Regions from separate parts of the Superficieibacter sp. genome, predicted to be linked through region 1. Evidence: riboswitches for the same ligand, from Rfam matches in the RefSeq annotation. Region 1 holds a riboswitch; each other region holds the start of a gene.
The links. Region 1 has a riboswitch for thiamine pyrophosphate ahead of thiC (phosphomethylpyrimidine synthase ThiC). Riboswitches for the same ligand answer to the same signal wherever they lie in the genome.

Region 1 (5,885 bases):
TTCGCTCAACGCGACGCAGGCATCAATGGCGGGATAAACGCCGTACAGATCGTAATCGTCCGCCACCGGAATGGCTTCTTCCAGCTTTTCGAGCTGACTGTCGAAATTCACCTTTGCGTCTTTGACCGTCAGCGTTTCCCAGACCAAATCAACAAGACGGCGGTAGAGAAGCGGATCGGCAAACTCGGTCTGCTGGCAAAACATCGCGTAATTAGGGTACATACGCTCGCACAAACAGGCCATAAACGTAGTGTGCTGCCAGCTTTCCAGCTTTTCCAGCCGCAGATGAATCGGGTTTTGTAGCATGATGAGTTCTCGAATTCGGAAATTAGCGGCAGTTTACCTGAATCAGCGGTTAATTTCCTGCCATCGCACAAAGGCGGTGCGTTGCGACGCTACCGCATCGGCCCAGCGCGTCGGCTCCGGCAGGCGGTAGCCTTTCGTGCAGCGCTGTACCCATGCCAGCGCGGTATCGGTGCTGACCCGATGACCGGTCGCAACGAACAACGGATTACAGCGCGCCTTGCTGCGCCAGACCCACGCGAGCTGCTCGCCTTTGTCCATCAGCGGTGCCAGCGCGCCCGGTTCCTCACTAAGCGGCCCGAATTTGCCGCACAGGCGTTTTTTCGCCACGCCAATCGTCGGCACGTCCACCAGCAGGCCAAAATGGCTGGCAACGCCCAGACGACGCGGATGGGAAATACCGTGGCCATCCACGAACAGCAGATCCGGCTTTTGCGATAGCATTTCCCACGCCGCCATCAGCGCGGGATATTCGCGAAACGAAAGGAAGCCGGGAATGTACGGCATTGTGGTGGCGATACGCGCCACCTGATGCTCAACCAGTTCCAGCGAAGGATATTTTAGCAGCACCATCGCGGCCCGCGTCACCTCTCCGCCCTGCTCGAATCCGACATCCGCCCCGGCGATCAGCTGCGGCGGATCTTTTTCAAGGCGATCTTCCCGGATAACCGATGAGGCAAGCTCTAATTGTTGAGCACGTAGTGACGCCAGATCCATAACAACTCCTTACTTGTGGTAAGGCGCAGAGAGACGGTGAACCGCCTCGACAAATACGCCTGCATGTTCCGGTGGGACATCCTGATGGATGCCGTGACCAAGATTGAAGACGTGGCCTTCACCCTGGCCGAAACCTGCAAGTATAGTCGCCACTTCCTCTTCAATGCGTTCAGGAGAGGCATAAAGCATCGACGGGTCCATGTTGCCCTGTAATGCTACTTTGTCGCCGACGCGACGGCGCGCATCGGCAATATCAGTCGTCCAGTCGAGGCCCAGCGCGTCGCAGCCGGTTTCAGCAATCGCTTCCAGCCACTGACCGCCGCCTTTGGTAAACAGCGTCACCGGCACGCGTCGGCCTTCGTTTTCACGCAGCAGACCATCGACAATTTTATGCATGTAATAAAGCGAGAACTGCTGGTAGTCGCGCCCGGTCAACACGCCGCCCCAGGTATCAAAAATCATCACCGACTGTGCGCCTGCTTTGATTTGCGCATTCAGGTACGAAGTGACGCTTTTCGCCAGCTTATCAAGCAACAGATGCAGCGTTTGCGGTTCGGCATACATCATCTTTTTGATAACGGTAAAGGCTTTACTGCTGCCGCCTTCGACCATGTAGGTTGCCAGCGTCCACGGGCTGCCGGAAAAACCGATTAGCGGCACCTCGCCTTTTAACGCGCGGCGAATGGTGCGTACAGCGTTCATAACGTAGCCCAGCTCCAGTTCAGGATCGGGCACCGGCAGTTTGTCGACGTCGGCTTTGCAGGTAATGGGCGAGGTGAAACGCGGGCCTTCGCCAGCTTCAAAATACAGACCCAGCCCCATCGCGTCCGGGATGGTCAGGATATCCGAGAAGAGGATCGCCGCATCCAGCTTATAGCGGCGCAGCGGTTGCAGGGTGACTTCACAGGCCAGCTCAGCGTTTTTGCACAGCGACATAAAATCGCCCGCCTGGGCGCGCGTCGCTTTATATTCCGGCAAATAGCGCCCGGCCTGGCGCATCATCCATACCGGTGTGACATCAACAGGCTGACGTTGCAGCGCGCGCAGGTAACGATCGTTCTTCAGTTCGGTCATTATGATTTCCTTTTACGTTATGCCGGACAGTATATAAGAAACTAGGCGTCCTCTGCCCGACACAATGCCACGGTATCTTCGATCAGGCGTCTCGCCACGGTTCCCGCCTCAGGCAGCAGCGGCAAGTTGTCATAGCGATACCAGCCTGCATCCAGCAACTCTTTCGGGTCGATGACGATTTCGCCGCTATCGTATTCGGCCATAAATGCAGTCATCAACGACTGGGGGAACGGCCACGGCTGGGAGGTCACATAGCGCAGATTTTTCACGGTAATGCCGCTCTCTTCCATGACCTCGCGGGCGACGGTTTGCTCCAGCGTTTCGCCCACTTCAGTGAAGCCCGCCAGCACGGTATAAACGCCGTTGCGATGGCGCGTGTGCTGGGCCAGCAAAATGGCGTCGCCGCGACGTATCGCCACGATGATGCACGGCGCGATTTGTGGGTAGTAGCGTTCGCGACAATGGCTGCACAGCATCGCCCATTCGGTCTTGCTGGGATGCATGGCATGACCACAGTAGCCGCAGAATTTATGCGAGCGGTAAAATTCGGCAAGCTGCACGCCGCGCCCGGCCAACTGGAATAATCCGGCATCCTGAGTGATGACCTGACGCACCGATCCCATCTCATGACGACGCCCCTGCTGCACCAGCCATACCGCTTCGCCTTCCCATTCGCCGATATGGAGTGCGCGCTGACCCACAAGATCAAAATTTCCTGCCTCGCCGTGTGGTAATTCTCCGGTGGGCAGCCATAATTTTTGTTCATGGCTGACTATCCACCAGCCGCAATCTGACTTCTCGATAATACGGTCCATAATCACTTGCACAACCTTAGTTTCACTGGCATGTTGGTAACATTATTTTCACATCTTTAGTGAACAATTTTTCTAATCTTAATTTTACGGGGTCATTTATGCTAAACCACCTGGAAAGACTAACGGAGCGCGTTGGGGGAAGTAATGACCTCGTCGATCGCTGGCTACAGGTGCGCAAGCAGTTGCTTGTGACGTACTACAACCTTGTGGGCCTTAAGCCAGGCAAAGAATCCATCACCCAACTCGACGAAAAAGCGCTTGATGATTTCTGCCATAACCTCGTTGATTATCTTTCCGCCGGTCATTTCAGTATTTATGAACGCATTGTCAATGAAATGGAAGGGGCAAGCCCACTTATCGCCGCCACCAAACTGTATCCGCAACTGGAAGCTAACACTCAGGAAATCATGGGTTACTACGATTCCAGTCTTGAAAGCGCTATCGATCATGATAACTGCCTCGAGTTTCAGCAGGCGCTCTCCGCTATTGGTGAAGCGCTGGCGGCACGCTTTACGCTGGAAGATAAACTGATCCAACTGGCGTTTGATTACAACCTGAGTGAAAGCGCCAATGACGAAAGCAACGTCGCACGACCTGCTTGAGTTCTTAAACATTAACGCGTAATTTGTATACACCCCTGCGGGGGTTTTTCTTGTCGGAGTGCCTATTTTAGGCTGAGACCGTTCATTCGGGATCCGCGGAACCTGATCAGGTTAATACCTGCGAAGGGAACAAGAGTAATTCTGCTTTTGGCTTTGCCTTTACGGGCAAAGTACATCCATTACTCCATCCGTTGTCTGACAAGCCACGTCCTTAACTTTCTGGAATGAGCTATGTCTGCCACTAAACTGACCCGCCGCGAACAACGCGAGCACGCACAACGTTTCATTGATACCCTTGAAGGCACCGCCTTCCCTAACTCCACGCGCATTTACATCACCGGCTCCCGGCCAGATATCCGTATCCCGATGCGTGAGATTGCGCTTAGCCCGACGCTTATCGGCGGCGCTAAAGACAACCCGCAGTTTGAAGAGAACGAAGCCGTCCCGGTCTACGATACCTCCGGTCCGTATGGCGATCCCGACGTCAAAATCAACGTCCAGCAAGGCCTGGCAAAGCTGCGCCAGCCGTGGATTGATGCGCGGGATGACAGTGAAGAACTGTCCGACCGTAGCTCCGCGTACACCAAAGCGCGGCTAGCGGATGACGGTCTGGACGAACTGCGCTTCAGCGGCCTGCTAACCCCGAAACGGGCGAAGAGCGGCAAATGCGTAACCCAGTTGCACTACGCGCGTCGGGGCATCGTGACGCCGGAGATGGAGTTTATCGCCATCCGCGAAAATATGGGACGCGAGCGCATCCGCAGTGAAGTGCTGCGTCAACAACATCCGGGTCAGGGCTTTGGCGCACGCCTGCCGGAGAATATCACCCCGCAATTCGTCCGCGATGAAGTTGCCGCCGGACGGGCAATTATTCCGGCCAACATCAATCACCCGGAATCCGAACCGATGATCATCGGGCGCAATTTCCTGGTGAAAGTGAACGCCAATATCGGCAACTCGGCGGTGACCTCCTCGATTGAGGAAGAAGTGGAAAAACTGGTGTGGTCTACGCGCTGGGGCGCGGACACGGTGATGGACCTCTCCACCGGACGCTATATTCACGAAACCCGCGAGTGGATCCTGCGCAACAGCCCGGTGCCTATCGGTACAGTGCCGATCTACCAGGCGCTGGAGAAGGTCAACGGCATCGCTGAAGATCTGACCTGGGAAGCTTTCCGCGACACCTTACTGGAGCAGGCGGAACAGGGTGTGGACTACTTCACCATTCACGCAGGCGTGCTGCTGCGCTATGTGCCGATGACCGCCAAAAGGCTGACCGGCATTGTCTCGCGCGGTGGCTCGATCATGGCGAAATGGTGCCTCTCCCATCACCGGGAAAACTTCCTCTACGAGCGCTTTCGTGACATCTGTGAAATCTGCGCTGCCTACGACGTTTCCCTGTCGCTCGGCGACGGCCTGCGTCCCGGCTCGATTCAGGATGCCAACGACGAGGCGCAGTTTGCTGAACTGCATACGCTGGGTGAACTGACTAAAATCGCCTGGGAATATGATGTGCAGGTAATGATTGAAGGTCCGGGCCATGTGCCGATGCAGATGATCCGCCGCAATATGACGGAAGAGCTGGAGCACTGCCATGAAGCGCCGTTTTATACGCTGGGACCGTTGACTACCGATATCGCGCCGGGCTACGACCACTTCACTTCCGGCATTGGCGCGGCGATGATTGGCTGGTTCGGCTGCGCGATGCTGTGCTACGTCACCCCAAAAGAACACCTCGGCCTGCCGAACAAAGAAGACGTGAAGCAGGGGCTGATCACTTACAAAATTGCGGCTCACGCGGCGGATCTGGCGAAGGGGCATCCGGGAGCACAAATCCGCGACAACGCCATGTCAAAAGCGCGCTTCGAATTCCGCTGGGAAGATCAGTTTAACCTCGCGCTCGACCCGTTCACTGCCCGCGCTTATCACGATGAAACCCTGCCGCAGGAATCCGGCAAAGTGGCGCACTTCTGTTCAATGTGCGGACCGAAATTCTGCTCAATGAAAATCAGCCAGGAAGTCCGTGATTTTGCGGCGAAGCAGGAGCAGGAATCCGGCATGGCGGAAATGTCCAACAGCTTCCGCGCAAAAGGCGGCGAGATCTACCTGCGTCAGGAGGAAGTATGAGTTATCAACCTGATTTTCCGCCGGTCCCCTTCCGGCTGGGACTGTATCCGGTGGTCGATAGCGTGACGTGGATCGAACGTCTGCTGGACGCGGGCGTGCGCACACTCCAGTTGCGGATCAAAGATAAGCGCGATGAGGAGGTGGAGAACGATGTCATCCGCGCTATCGCGCTTGGTCGGCGCTACCACGCCCGGCTGTTTATCAACGATTACTGGCGGCTGGCGATTAAACATCAGGCTTACGGCGT
Region 2 (5,885 bases), on a different contig from region 1:
TCACTACCTTCAGCGCCTCGCTGGCGGCGCGTCTGGAGCTGGCGTTGAAAATCGTTCGCGAGGCGGATGGCACCGAATCCGCCAGCGAAGCGCTGTATCAGCAGGTCGGCGCTGGCACCAGCACCCTGGAGTCGGTTTCCTGCGCCATTGCGATGGTTGAACTGGCGCAAACCGATCCTAACCGCTGCGCTATTTTGTGCGCCAACCTTGGCGGCGACACCGACACCATCGGGGCAATGGCGACCGCCATTTGCGGCGCGTTGCAGGGCGTCGGGGCGATCGATCCGGCGTTGAAGCAGGAGCTGGACGACGTCAATCAGCTTGATTTCACGCGCTACGCCGATGCCCTGATGCGCTTTCGCCAACAACGGGAGGAAGCATGAATGCGCCGACGCTGACGGATAAACTGGCGACCCTGCGCGCGCGCCGTCCGGTGACGGTGGTCGGTGCGGCGGTCATTGATGTGATTGCCGACGCCTACGCCCTGCCGTGGCGCGGCTGCGATATTGAACTTAAGCAGCAAAGCGTCAATATCGGCGGCTGCGCGTTAAATATCGCCGTGGCGCTGAAGCGGCTGGGCGTCGCCGCCAACAACGCGCTGCCGCTCGGCCGGGGAGTGTGGGCAGAGATCGTGCGCAATAATCTGGCAAAAGAGGGGCTGACCAGCCTGATCGATAACGCCAGCGGCGACAACGGCTGGTGCCTGGCGCTGGTCGAGCCGGACGGCGAGCGCACGTTTATGTCCTTCAGCGGCGTGGAAAATGCGTGGAATGCCGACTGGCTGGCCCGGCTTGACGTCGCACCGGGCAGTCTGGTTTCACTTTCCGGCTACCAGCTCGCCTCGTCCTGCGGTGAGCTGCTGGTCGGCTGGCTGGAAACGTTGCAGGAAGTGACGCCGTTTATCGATTTTGGCCCGCGCATCGCCGATATCCCCGCCCCGCTGATGGCGCGGATTATGGCCTGCCAGCCGATTATTTCGCTCAATCGTCAGGAGGCAGAGATCGCCGCCGAAGCGTTTAACCTGCGCCCGGAAATGCCCGCGTTTGGTGAAGACTGGCTGCAAAAATTCGGCTCGCCGCTGATCGTGCGTCACGATAAAGCGGGCGCGTGGTATTTCAGCGCCGAAGGCCAGGGTACGGCGGCGGCTTTCCCGACAACGGTGGTGGACACCATCGGCGCGGGCGACAGCCACGCGGGCGGTACGCTGGCAGGTCTGGCAAGCGGCTGGTCGCTGGCCGATGCGGTGCTGCTGGGCAACGCGGTGGCCTCATGGGTGGTGGGACATCGCGGCGGCGACTGTGCGCCGACGCGCGAGGAGTTACTCCTCCGACACGAAAACGTATAGATCGCTACGGCAGTGGCTGATGCTGTATTCAATGGGCCGCTGCTGGTGGTCGAGCGCGACCTGCTTGATCACCAGCATCGGCACGGTGTCATCCATCTTAATATGCGACTGAAACTCGGCATCCGGCATGCGTGCGCTGACCCATGAACGCGTACGCAGAGGGAAAATATGCTGACTGCGAAAATACTCATACAGTGAAACGCCGATCGCATCGACATCGTGAATAAGATGCGTGGGCACCCACGACTCTTCAATCGACACCGCCTCATCATCAACATAGCGAATGCGCCTGAGCATGAACACGTCGCTGTTGGTCTCAATCGCCAGCCGCTGCGCCACCTCTTCCGGGCAGGGAACGATACGCTTATTCACCCACAGGGTATCCGGCTTTTTGCCGAGCAGCACCACCTGTTGGGAAAAGCCGCGCGCCTCCTTCAGCGAATATTCAAAGATATTATTGATTTGCGTCCCGTAGCCTCGCGCCCGCGTCACGACGCCCTCTTCTTCCAGGGTTTGCATAGCCTTGCGCACGGTAATGCGCGAAACGCCGGTCAACTGGCTGAGATCGCGCTCGCCAGGCAAAATATTGCCGTGCGCCAGCCCGCCGCTGCGCACGGCATTTTTTATCGTCTCGGCAAATTTCAGGTACAGCGGTGTATTATCCGCCGCCGTCATTCGCTCATTTAGCTGCTCAATCAGCTGGATATGCGCTTGTTCCATTTGTCTTTTTTCCATGTCCGGGTCTGCTGGCAGTATATCACGCGCGTCAAAATCTGAGCATTTTCTTGACCGCCAGCCCGTGCTTACCCGGCCCGCGCTCATCCTGATATTGGCTGCCCCCGTCGCAGGTGCCGGGGATACCCACACATTTGCCGGGTTAATCAGTCGCCGGGAGCCGAATGCCTACCACCACGCGTGAAAATGATGCACCGGGCCAATTCCCTCCCCGACCTCCAGCGTATCGGCCTGCGCCAGCGCCGCAGAAAGCCAGCTTTTGGCCTGCTGCACCGTGTCGGCCCAACGGGAATGGCGCGGGCGCAGCGCGGCCAGCGCCGCAGAAAGCGTGCAGCCGGTGCCGTGGGTGTTTTTGGTATTCACCCGCGGGGCGGTAAACCGCTGTTCGCCGTCAGGGGTAAACAGCCAGTCCGGGCTTTCGGCGTCGTCGAGATGCCCGCCTTTCATCAGCACCGCACCGCAGCCCAGCGCCAGCAACGCCCGGCCCTGTTCCAGCATTTCCCGCTCGGTGCGGGCATGAGGCGCATCCAGCAGCGCGGCGGCTTCCGGCAGGTTGGGGGTGATCAGTGAAACCTGCGGCAGCAGACGGCTGCGCAGAGTGGCGACCGCCGACGCAGAAAGCAGCGGATCGCCGCTTTTTGCCAGCATGACCGTATCCAGCACTACGTTTTTGATCTGGTAGCGCTGAAGACGCTCCGCTACCGCCTCAACGATATCGGTTTCCGCCAGCATCCCAATTTTGGTGGTATCGATGCGCACATCGCTGAAGACCGAATCAAGCTGCGCGGCGACGAAATCCGGCTCGATGCGATACACCGACTGTACGCCACGGGTATTCTGCGCCACCAGCGCGGTAATAACCGAACAGCCGTAAGCGCCGAGCGCCGAGAAGGTTTTCAGATCGGCCTGAATGCCCGCGCCGCCGCTGGGATCGGTTCCGGCAATGGTTAATGCGTTGATTCGTTTCATGCCTGCACCTCCCCTTCCAGCGTCCACAGCGCATCAAGAAAGGCCGGAATAAAACTGCCGGGGCCGCCGCTGTGTCCGGCAGCCTGCGATCCGGCCTGTTTGAACCAGGCGCAGGCAGAGGCCACGTTGCTAAGCCGGTCACCGGGTAGCGCACCGCTGGCGGCAACCACGGCGGAGAGCGCGCAGCCGGTACCCACCACGCGGGTCATCAGCGCATTACCGCCGCTGACCGCCAGCGTGCGCTGACCGTCGGTGATGTAATCCACTTCGCCCGTCACGACCACAATCGTCGAGAACGACCGCCCCAGATCCTGAGCAGCAGGCAGCGCCGCCGCTGCCGTGTCGGTGGTATCCACTCCGCGTCCGCCCGCGCTGGCTCCGGCGAGGGCAAGGATCTCCGACGCATTACCGCGAATGGCGGCGGGCCGCAGCGTTAACAGCTCATGGCAAAAGCGGCTGCGCAGGGTCAGTGCACCGACCGCCACCGGATCGAGAGTCCAGGGTTTTTGCGCGGCGCTGGCGCTGATGACCGCCGCCCGCATGGCCTGCGCGCGCTCTTCGGTCAGGGTGCCGACGTTTATCAGCAGCGCATCGGCGATTGCCGCAAACTGCGCGGCCTCCTGCGCATCAATCACCATCGCCGGGGATGCGCCCAGCGCCAGCAGGACGTTGGCGGTAAAGGTTTGCACGACGTCATTTGTCATGCAGTGAACAAGCGGGGAACGACGACGGAAAAGAGGTAACGCGTGCGCCGCAGCGGTGCGGCTGTGCAGGTCAGGTTGCATAGTTATGCTCCTGCCAGACGCTGAAGAAGGACTTCTGTACAGGAGTCAGACTTCCCTACGCTGGCATTATCCAGATCAGGTAATACGGGTATTTCTCAGCCTTCACGCAGAAGGGCACCCCGAGTCATGTAGATTACATTTCTTTATTAATGACCAGCTTAGGGGAAGTCGCCTGGTGATGCAAGTTTGTACTGTAAGGCTATTTAAACAAGGTAAAATTAAATAGCCATAAGAAAAAACGACGGGGTGTGCTCCTTCATCCGTGCTTGTTTTGTATTTTCAACGCAGGTAGCGCAATATGTGGCTTTTCGCCCGCCTCCAGTTGGCTGGCTATTGGCTTGACAATTTTCTCTCCTTGCGCGCCAAAGAACTGATACAGCGTGTCGGAGGCTGACTGAGTGAGCACCATAATTTCGATACGGCGATTATTAGCACCGGTAGGATCTTTGGTATCCAGCAGCATTTGGTCGGCCATTGCACTCACCTGCATCACTTTGTCCGTTGGCATCCCCGCCTGTTCCAGCACCCGCCTGGCCGACAGCGCCCGGTCACCGGAGAGGTTCCAGTTGTTGTAGGCATTCTGCTTATACTGCATCGCGTCCGTGTGGCCCGTGATAATGATTTTATTATCCAGAGAGTCAAAAATGGGCGTCAGTTCGGTGAGCAACGCGCTGAAGAACGGCATGATTTTGGCGCTTCCCCGTTCAAACATACTGCGATTCTTATTGTCTTTGATCAGGATGCGCAGACCTTGTGGCACAATTTCCATCTCAAGGTTAGATTCCATATGCGCCCTGAGCGCAATATCGTTAATGCTGGTTGCCAGTTCACCCAATTCTCTGACAGATTTCTGTTTCAACAGCGCCATTTTCTTCGTCGTGTCCAGCGCTTTTTTGGCGCTATCCTCATCGACCCGGGCGCTCAGCACTTTATCGCTGTTGGCCCCTTGCTTATTTCCCCGGCTGTTAGTGCCATTAACAATATGTTTCTTACCCAGGTTGTTGAGCGGAGCGATACCCCCGCCATTAAAAATGGAGTGTCCATGAAGCGCTGCAACAATACTTTCACGATCTTTTTTACTGACGCTGTTAACAATCCACAGGGTCATAAACAGCGCCATCATCGCCAGGGTAAAATCCGCAAAGGCCACTTTCCATGCTCCCCCATGATGACCGCCGTGGCTCTTTTTTATTTGCCGCCGGATAATCGTGGTCTTTTGATCCCGACCGCGTCTGTTCGATTGGCGCATTATTCCTCTGTCTCCAGCATCGCATTAACCCACGCGTCCAGATTCGCAAAGGTCGGTTTGGAGGCAAGATGCAGGAGCTTACGTCCAGCATCCACAGCCAGCAGCGTCGGTTTTCCCCCTGCCTGAGCAACCAGTACAGTACGCACACATTCCAGCAGTGAGTGTTCCGCACGCGCCTGTTGCTCCATGGCGTTCGCCAGTGGGTCCATAAAGCAGTAACAGAAAAAGACCCCAAGGAATGTTCCCACCAGCGCCGCCGCCACTTTTAAACCAATCAGGGCAATGGAGCCATCAATGGACTGCATGGTGATAATAATCCCCAGCACCGCAGCACAGATACCAAACCCGGGCATAGCTTCAGCTGTACGCGCCAGAGAACGCGATGGCGCCATCAATTCATCTTCTACCGCAGCCAGTTCCTGATCGATAATCCCTTCGAGTTCATGCGCCTCAATTTTACCCATTGCCATCAATCGAAAGTTATCTGAGATAAAAGCCACCAGACGTTTTTGTTTGAGGATCAGAGGATGTTTCTGAAATAACAGACTCTCTTCCGGTTGTTCAATATGTTGGTCAAGAACACGTAGCCCCCCGGACTGTACCATTTCCAGAAGTTCATAAAGACACATTAACAACTGGCGCTGAAACTCCGGCCCCATATTCTTTTTAGTTAAAACACCTTTAATCTGGTGAACAATTTCTTTTAACACATGCAGAGGATTGCCAATAATCATCGCACCAAATCCGGCACCTAAAATAATAACAATTTCCGCAGGCTGCCAAATAGCAACAAGTTGACCAC
Region 3 (5,885 bases), on a different contig from region 1:
GGGGCTTTTCTCTGCATGCCATTCAGCCAGCGCCAAAGGCATACAGCCTCAGGCACCCGTCGCACACTCTATGCCAGCTACTCTCTGCTGTAACCCCTGTCGTCTCGTTTTTACGCGCTGCCTTCCAGAATTTCGCTTACGGCAATTTATACATCCTTTACCCGGCTGATCATGGTCAGGGTGACAATCGAGATTGCCGCAATCGCCCAGTAGACCACGGCGTGACCAGCGTATTGCGCCAGCACGCCCTGGATCATTCCGGCCAGAATAACGCCGGTAGAAATGCTGTTGGAGAAAAGAGTGGTAGCGGCCCCTGCCCGTCCCGGCATCAGATCCTGAAACCAGAGCATACCGATTCCGGCAACAATCCCGATAAAAACGGCGTTAAAAAACTGTAAAACCAGCAGCCCCTGCTGGCTGTGAAAAAAGATCAGCCCGCAGTAGAAAATAAAGCTTGAGAGCGTCGCAAGTATCATCATTCGGCGCTTGCCGAAGCGTTTGACATAATACCCGGCGATGATCATCACCGGGATTTCCAGCCCCGCGCAGGTGCCCATAAGCAACCCGGCCAGTTTATCCGGCAGGCCTAAATCCTGGCTGATCCATATCGGCATATCGATAAAATACATGGTGTTGCTGGTCCACATCAGCGTGGAGGCAATAAATAACAGGCGGACGTTTTTATCCTGCCAGCCGCCGGTGGGTAGCGCAATCGCCGCCCCGGAAAGCGGTTCCACGCGCGGCACCGACGGCAGCCATAGCGCAATCAGCACCAGGCTGACGGCGAAAATACCGGCCGCGGTGATAAACATGGTGGTAAAGCCGTAGTTCAGCGCCAGCATAAAGGCCAGCGGTGGGCCGATAACCCACGCCAGCGAGAGCTGAGCACGCATTATCGAACTGAACATCACGACTTCGCGGGCAGAACGATCGGCATATTCCCGCGCAAGGGCAAATAGCTGCGGCATTACACAGCTGGCTATCGAACTGAGCAATACCCCGCAGGTAATGAGCGTCAGGTAGTGGCGGTTAAACGCAAACAGCAGCGCATTGACGACCGCCAACAGGCAGCAGAAGACAATCAGTTTTCGCCGGTCGCCCTGGCTGTCGGAGCGCTTTGCCAGCAGCAGGCTAATCAGTATCCCGGCAATGGCGTTAACGGTGTAAAAAAAACCGACCCAAAACGGTTCGGCCCCCACTTCGCGGTTCAGAAACAAACTGAGCGTTGGAGCCTGTAGCGCCCCGGCGATACCTACCATAAACGCTGCGATCATAAATGCGGCATAAATTCCGTTGAGCCGCCGTGCCATCGTCATTACCCAGAGCATGAAAAGTCCCTTACGCACAAGAATGAAAACGAAAAAAGCCAGCAGAAATAATCTGCTGGCGGGTGATTTTACACCAATACTCAGTCACACATGATGTCTGCAAATCAGTTTTCAGAGGTCCGGTCTGTAACGTCCCACTGCATCAGTTCCTCAAGCAACCGGAGCCGCTGTAGTGCGCTCTGACGGGCCAGCCAGGACACTCCCTGTGTCGCAATAAAATAGCGCAGATAAAACTGACGAATGAAAGACCCCTTCATATTCCACCTCCTTGCTTCATCGCTGATGATTATTGTCTTAATATGGGGATAAATAAATTGCTGGGTTTTTAGCGGGAGTTCCTCTTTTATGTCCTCTGGCCGTCTACAACAACAATTCATCCGCCTGTGGCAATGCTGCGACGGCAAATCGCAGGAGACCACCCTGAACGAGCTGGCAGAACTGCTGAGCTGCTCGCGGCGGCATATGCGCACCCTGCTGAATACCATGCAGGCCCGCGGCTGGCTGACCTGGGAAGCCGAGGCCGGACGCGGCAAGCGCTCGCGCCTGACGTTCCTGTATACCGGGCTGGCGCTCCAGCAGCAGCGGGCGGAAGACCTGCTGGAGCAGGATCGTATCGACCAGTTGGTCCAGCTGGTGGGCGATAAAGCCACTGTCCGCCAGATGCTGGTCTCCCATCTTGGGCGCAGCTTCCGTCAGGGGCGGCATATTCTGCGCGTGCTCTACTATCGGCCGATGAAAAATCTGCTTCCCGGCAGCGCGCTGCGCCGTTCAGAAACCCATATGGCGCGACAAATCTTTAGCGCGCTGACGCGTATAAATGAGGAAAACGGGGAACTGGAACCGGACATTGCCCACCACTGGCAGCAAATTTCTCCGTTGCACTGGCGATTTTTTTTACGTCCCGGCATTCATTTTCATCACGGGCGCGAACTGGAGATGGAGGATGTCATCGCCTCGCTCAGCCGAATCAACCCCCAGCCGCTGTATGCGCACATCACCCGCATTCACTCCCCCACCGCCTGGACGCTGGATATTCATCTCAGCCAGCCGGACCGCTGGCTGCCCTGGCTGCTGGGAAATACGCCGGCCATGATTTTGCCCCGCGAGTGGGAAACGATGAGCCGCTTCGCCAGCCAGCCGATTGGCACCGGCCCCTACGCCGTCGGGCGCAATAACCAGAACCAGCTGAAAATTCACGCGTTCGACGACTATTTTGGCTACCGGGCGCTGATTGATGAGGTGAATGTCTGGGTGCTGCCGGATCTTAGCGAAGAACTTAACGGCAGCCTGATGCTGGAGGGATCGCCGGACGGGGAAAAAGCGGTAGAGAGTCGTCTCGAAGAGGGTTGCTACTATCTGCTGTTCGATGCCCGCTCGCCGCGCGGGTCAAACATGGCGGTGCGCCAGTGGCTAAGCTATATCCTTGCCCCCGCCAGCCTCCTTTATCACGCTGAAGATAGTTATAAATACCGCTGGTTCCCGGCCTATGGACTGCTGCCGCGCTGGCATCACGCTCACAGTGAACGCTGCGAAAAACCGGCGGGCCTGGAAGCGGTGACGATGACCTATTACCGCGATCACGTCGAACATCATATTATTGCGCAGATTATGGCGCGGTTGCTGGCGGAGCACGGGGTAAAACTGGACATCAACGAGGTGGACTATGATGAATGGCACCGGGGCGATGCAATCAGCGACATCTGGCTCAACAGCGCCAATTTTACCCTGCCGCTCGATTTCTCGCTTTTCTCGCACCTGTATGAAGTACCGTTGATCCAGCACTGCATTCCCATCGACTGGCAGAAAGACGCCACGCGCTGGCACGCGGGTGAAATGGATTTGGCAGTCTGGTGCCAGCAGTTACTGACCAGCCAGGCCATCGTGCCGCTGATCCACCACTGGCTAATCATTCAGGGACAGCGCAGTATGCGCGGTCTGCGCATGAACACGCTGGGCTGGTTCGATTTTAAATCGGCCTGGTTTGCGCCGCCGGAACCATAAAGCTTTCAGAAAACTCACAAAATTATTACACTGATGACGTTCTCAACGGGGTGCCGCGTAAGGCTGAGAAAATACCCGTCGAACCTGATCCGGATAATGCCGGCGAAGGGATTTGAGGCTGGTGCTCAAAATCCTTTGCCACCCATCGACTGAGGTGCAAAGTGTTGAAAAAATATCTGCCGTTGCTGGCGCTGGTCGCCGCGCCCGTTTTCGCTAAACCTGTTCTTACCGTCTATACCTACGACTCTTTCTCCGCAGACTGGGGACCGGGGCCGGTGGTCAAAAAAGCCTTTGAAGCCGACTGCCAGTGCGAACTGAAATTCGTGACGCTGGAGGACGGCGTATCGCTGCTTAATCGTCTGCGCATGGAAGGCAAAAACAGCAAAGCTGACGTAGTGCTGGGGCTGGACAACAACCTGCTGGAAGCCGCCACCCAGACCAAACTGTTTGCCAAAAGCGACGTCCCGGCAAGCGCGGTCAAGGTGCCTGGCGGCTGGAACAACGACACCTTCGTGCCGTTCGATTATGGCTATTTCGCCTTCGTCTACGATAAAAACAAACTGAAAAACCCGCCGAAAAGCCTGAAGGAACTGGTAGAAAGTGACCAGAAATGGCGGGTAATTTATGAAGATCCGCGTACCAGCACGCCGGGTCTGGGCCTGCTGTTGTGGATGCAAAAAGTCTACGGCGATAAAACCCCGGAAGCCTGGCAGAAACTGGCGGCGAAAACCGTCACCGTCACCAAAGGCTGGAGCGAAGCCTACGGCCTGTTCCTGAAAGGTGAGAGCGACCTGGTGCTGAGCTACACCACTTCCCCGGCCTATCACATCATCGAAGAGAAAAAAGACCAGTATGCGGCGGCGGATTTTGCCGAAGGCCACTATTTGCAGGTTGAGGTCGCCGCGCGCACCGCAGCCAGCAAGCAGCCGGAACTGGCGAAAAAGTTCCTCACCTTTATGGTTTCGCCTGCTTTCCAGAACGCCATTCCGACCGGTAACTGGATGTATCCGGTCGCTGACGTCACCCTGCCGGACGGGTTTGCCGCGCTGGCGAAACCCAAAACCACGCTGGAATTTACCCCGCAACAGGTCGCAGCCGACCGTCAGTCATGGATTAGCCAGTGGCAACGCGCCGTCAGCCGCTAATTCCGGGCTGGATGCTGCCGGGTCTGAGTGCCGCCACCCTGATGGTGGCGGTCGCGCTGGCGGCATTCCTGGCCTTGTGGTTCAGCGCGCCGCAGGCGGCCTGGCGCACGCTGTTTGCGGACAGCTACCTGTGGCACGTGGTGCGCTTCTCCTTCTGGCAGGCGTTTTTGTCGGCGCTGCTGTCGGTGGTTCCGGCGATCTTTCTGGCCCGTGCGCTGTACCGCCGCCGCTTTCCCGGCAGGCTGGCGCTGCTGCGCCTGTGCGCCATGACCCTGATCCTGCCGGTGCTGGTCGCGGTATTCGGCATTCTGAGCGTCTACGGGCGGCAGGGCTGGCTGGCCTCGCTGTTTCAGGCGCTGGGGCTGGAGTGGACCTTTTCTCCCTACGGACTACAGGGCATTCTGCTGGCGCACGTATTCTTTAATCTGCCGATGGCGAGCCGCCTGCTGCTTCAGGCGCTGGAGCAAATCCCCGGCGAGCAGCGGCAACTGGCGGCGCAACTGGGGATGCGCGGTTACGACTTCTTCCGGCTGGTCGAGTGGCCGTGGCTGCGTCGCCAGATCCCCCCCATCGCCGCGCTGATTTTCATGCTCTGCTTCGCCAGCTTTGCCACCGTGCTGTCGCTGGGCGGCGGGCCGCAGGCGACGACCATTGAACTGGCGATCTATCAGGCGCTGAATTTTGATTACGATCCCGGGCGCGCGGCAATGCTGGCGCTGATCCAGATGGTCTGCTGCCTCGGACTGGTGCTGCTCAGCCAACGGCTAAGCAAAGCGATTGCCGTGGGAAACTCGCATCTTCAGGGCTGGCGCGATCCCGACGATCGACGCTTCAGCCGTCTTGCCGACGCGCTGCTGATCGTCGGTGCCCTGCTGCTGCTGTTACCGCCGTTGCTGGCGGTGATCGTTGAGGGACTCAATCGCGACTTGCCTGACGTGCTGGCCCAGCCCGCGATGTGGCAGGCGCTGTGGACGTCGCTGCGCATTGCGCTGGCAGCGGGCGTGCTCTGCGTGATCCTCACCGTAATGCTGCTGTGGAGCAGCCGCGAGCTTCGCGCCCGCGCCCGTCCGCTGGCGGGTCAGGCGATGGAGCTTTCCGGGATGCTGATCCTCGCCATGCCCGGTATCGTGCTGGCGACGGGCTTCTTTCTGCTGCTCAGTAACAGCATCGGCCTGCCGGGTTCGGCAGACGGCATCGTTATTTTCACCAACGCGCTGATGGCCATTCCCTACGCGCTGAAAGTGCTGGAAAATCCGATGCGCGATCTCACCGCCCGTTACACCCTGCTGTGCCAGTCTCTGGGCATGGAAGGCTTTACCCGCCTGAAAGTGGTGGAGCTGCGTGCGCTGAAGCGCCCGCTGGCCCAGGCGCTGGCTTTTGCCTGCGTACTGTCAATTGGCGACTTTGGCGT

Region 2: another riboswitch for thiamine pyrophosphate. It lies ahead of thiM (hydroxyethylthiazole kinase); the one in region 1 lies ahead of thiC (phosphomethylpyrimidine synthase ThiC).
Region 3: another riboswitch for thiamine pyrophosphate. It lies ahead of thiB (thiamine ABC transporter substrate binding subunit); the one in region 1 lies ahead of thiC (phosphomethylpyrimidine synthase ThiC).

The regions. Positions count from the first base shown of each region.
Region 1 covers NZ_DAMAPU010000023.1:4,789-10,673, forward strand. Annotated here, with positions in the region: gene RT197_RS21290 (YjaG family protein) at 1-306, opposite strand, end outside; gene nfi (deoxyribonuclease V) at 349-1,020, opposite strand; gene hemE (uroporphyrinogen decarboxylase) at 1,030-2,094, opposite strand; gene nudC (NAD(+) diphosphatase) at 2,136-2,909, opposite strand; gene rsd (sigma D regulator) at 3,008-3,511, shown strand; TPP riboswitch at 3,556-3,657, shown strand; gene thiC (phosphomethylpyrimidine synthase ThiC) at 3,743-5,638, shown strand; gene thiE (thiamine phosphate synthase) at 5,635-5,885, shown strand, end outside.
Region 2 covers NZ_DAMAPU010000005.1:52,341-58,225, forward strand. Annotated here, with positions in the region: gene RT197_RS11430 (ADP-ribosylglycohydrolase family protein) at 1-383, shown strand, start outside; gene RT197_RS11435 (PfkB family carbohydrate kinase) at 380-1,345, shown strand; gene RT197_RS11440 (GntR family transcriptional regulator) at 1,319-2,065, opposite strand; gene thiD (bifunctional hydroxymethylpyrimidine kinase/phosphomethylpyrimidine kinase) at 2,249-3,049, opposite strand; gene thiM (hydroxyethylthiazole kinase) at 3,046-3,834, opposite strand; TPP riboswitch at 3,870-3,966, opposite strand; gene lafU (putative lateral flagellar export/assembly protein LafU) at 4,091-5,083, opposite strand; gene motA (flagellar motor stator protein MotA) at 5,083-5,885, opposite strand, start outside.
Region 3 covers NZ_DAMAPU010000007.1:128,898-134,782, reverse strand. Annotated here, with positions in the region: gene RT197_RS14690 (sugar efflux transporter) at 147-1,328, opposite strand; gene sgrT (glucose uptake inhibitor SgrT) at 1,433-1,585, opposite strand; gene sgrR (HTH-type transcriptional regulator SgrR) at 1,674-3,329, shown strand; TPP riboswitch at 3,366-3,458, shown strand; gene thiB (thiamine ABC transporter substrate binding subunit) at 3,491-4,474, shown strand; gene thiP (thiamine/thiamine pyrophosphate ABC transporter permease ThiP) at 4,450-5,885, shown strand, end outside.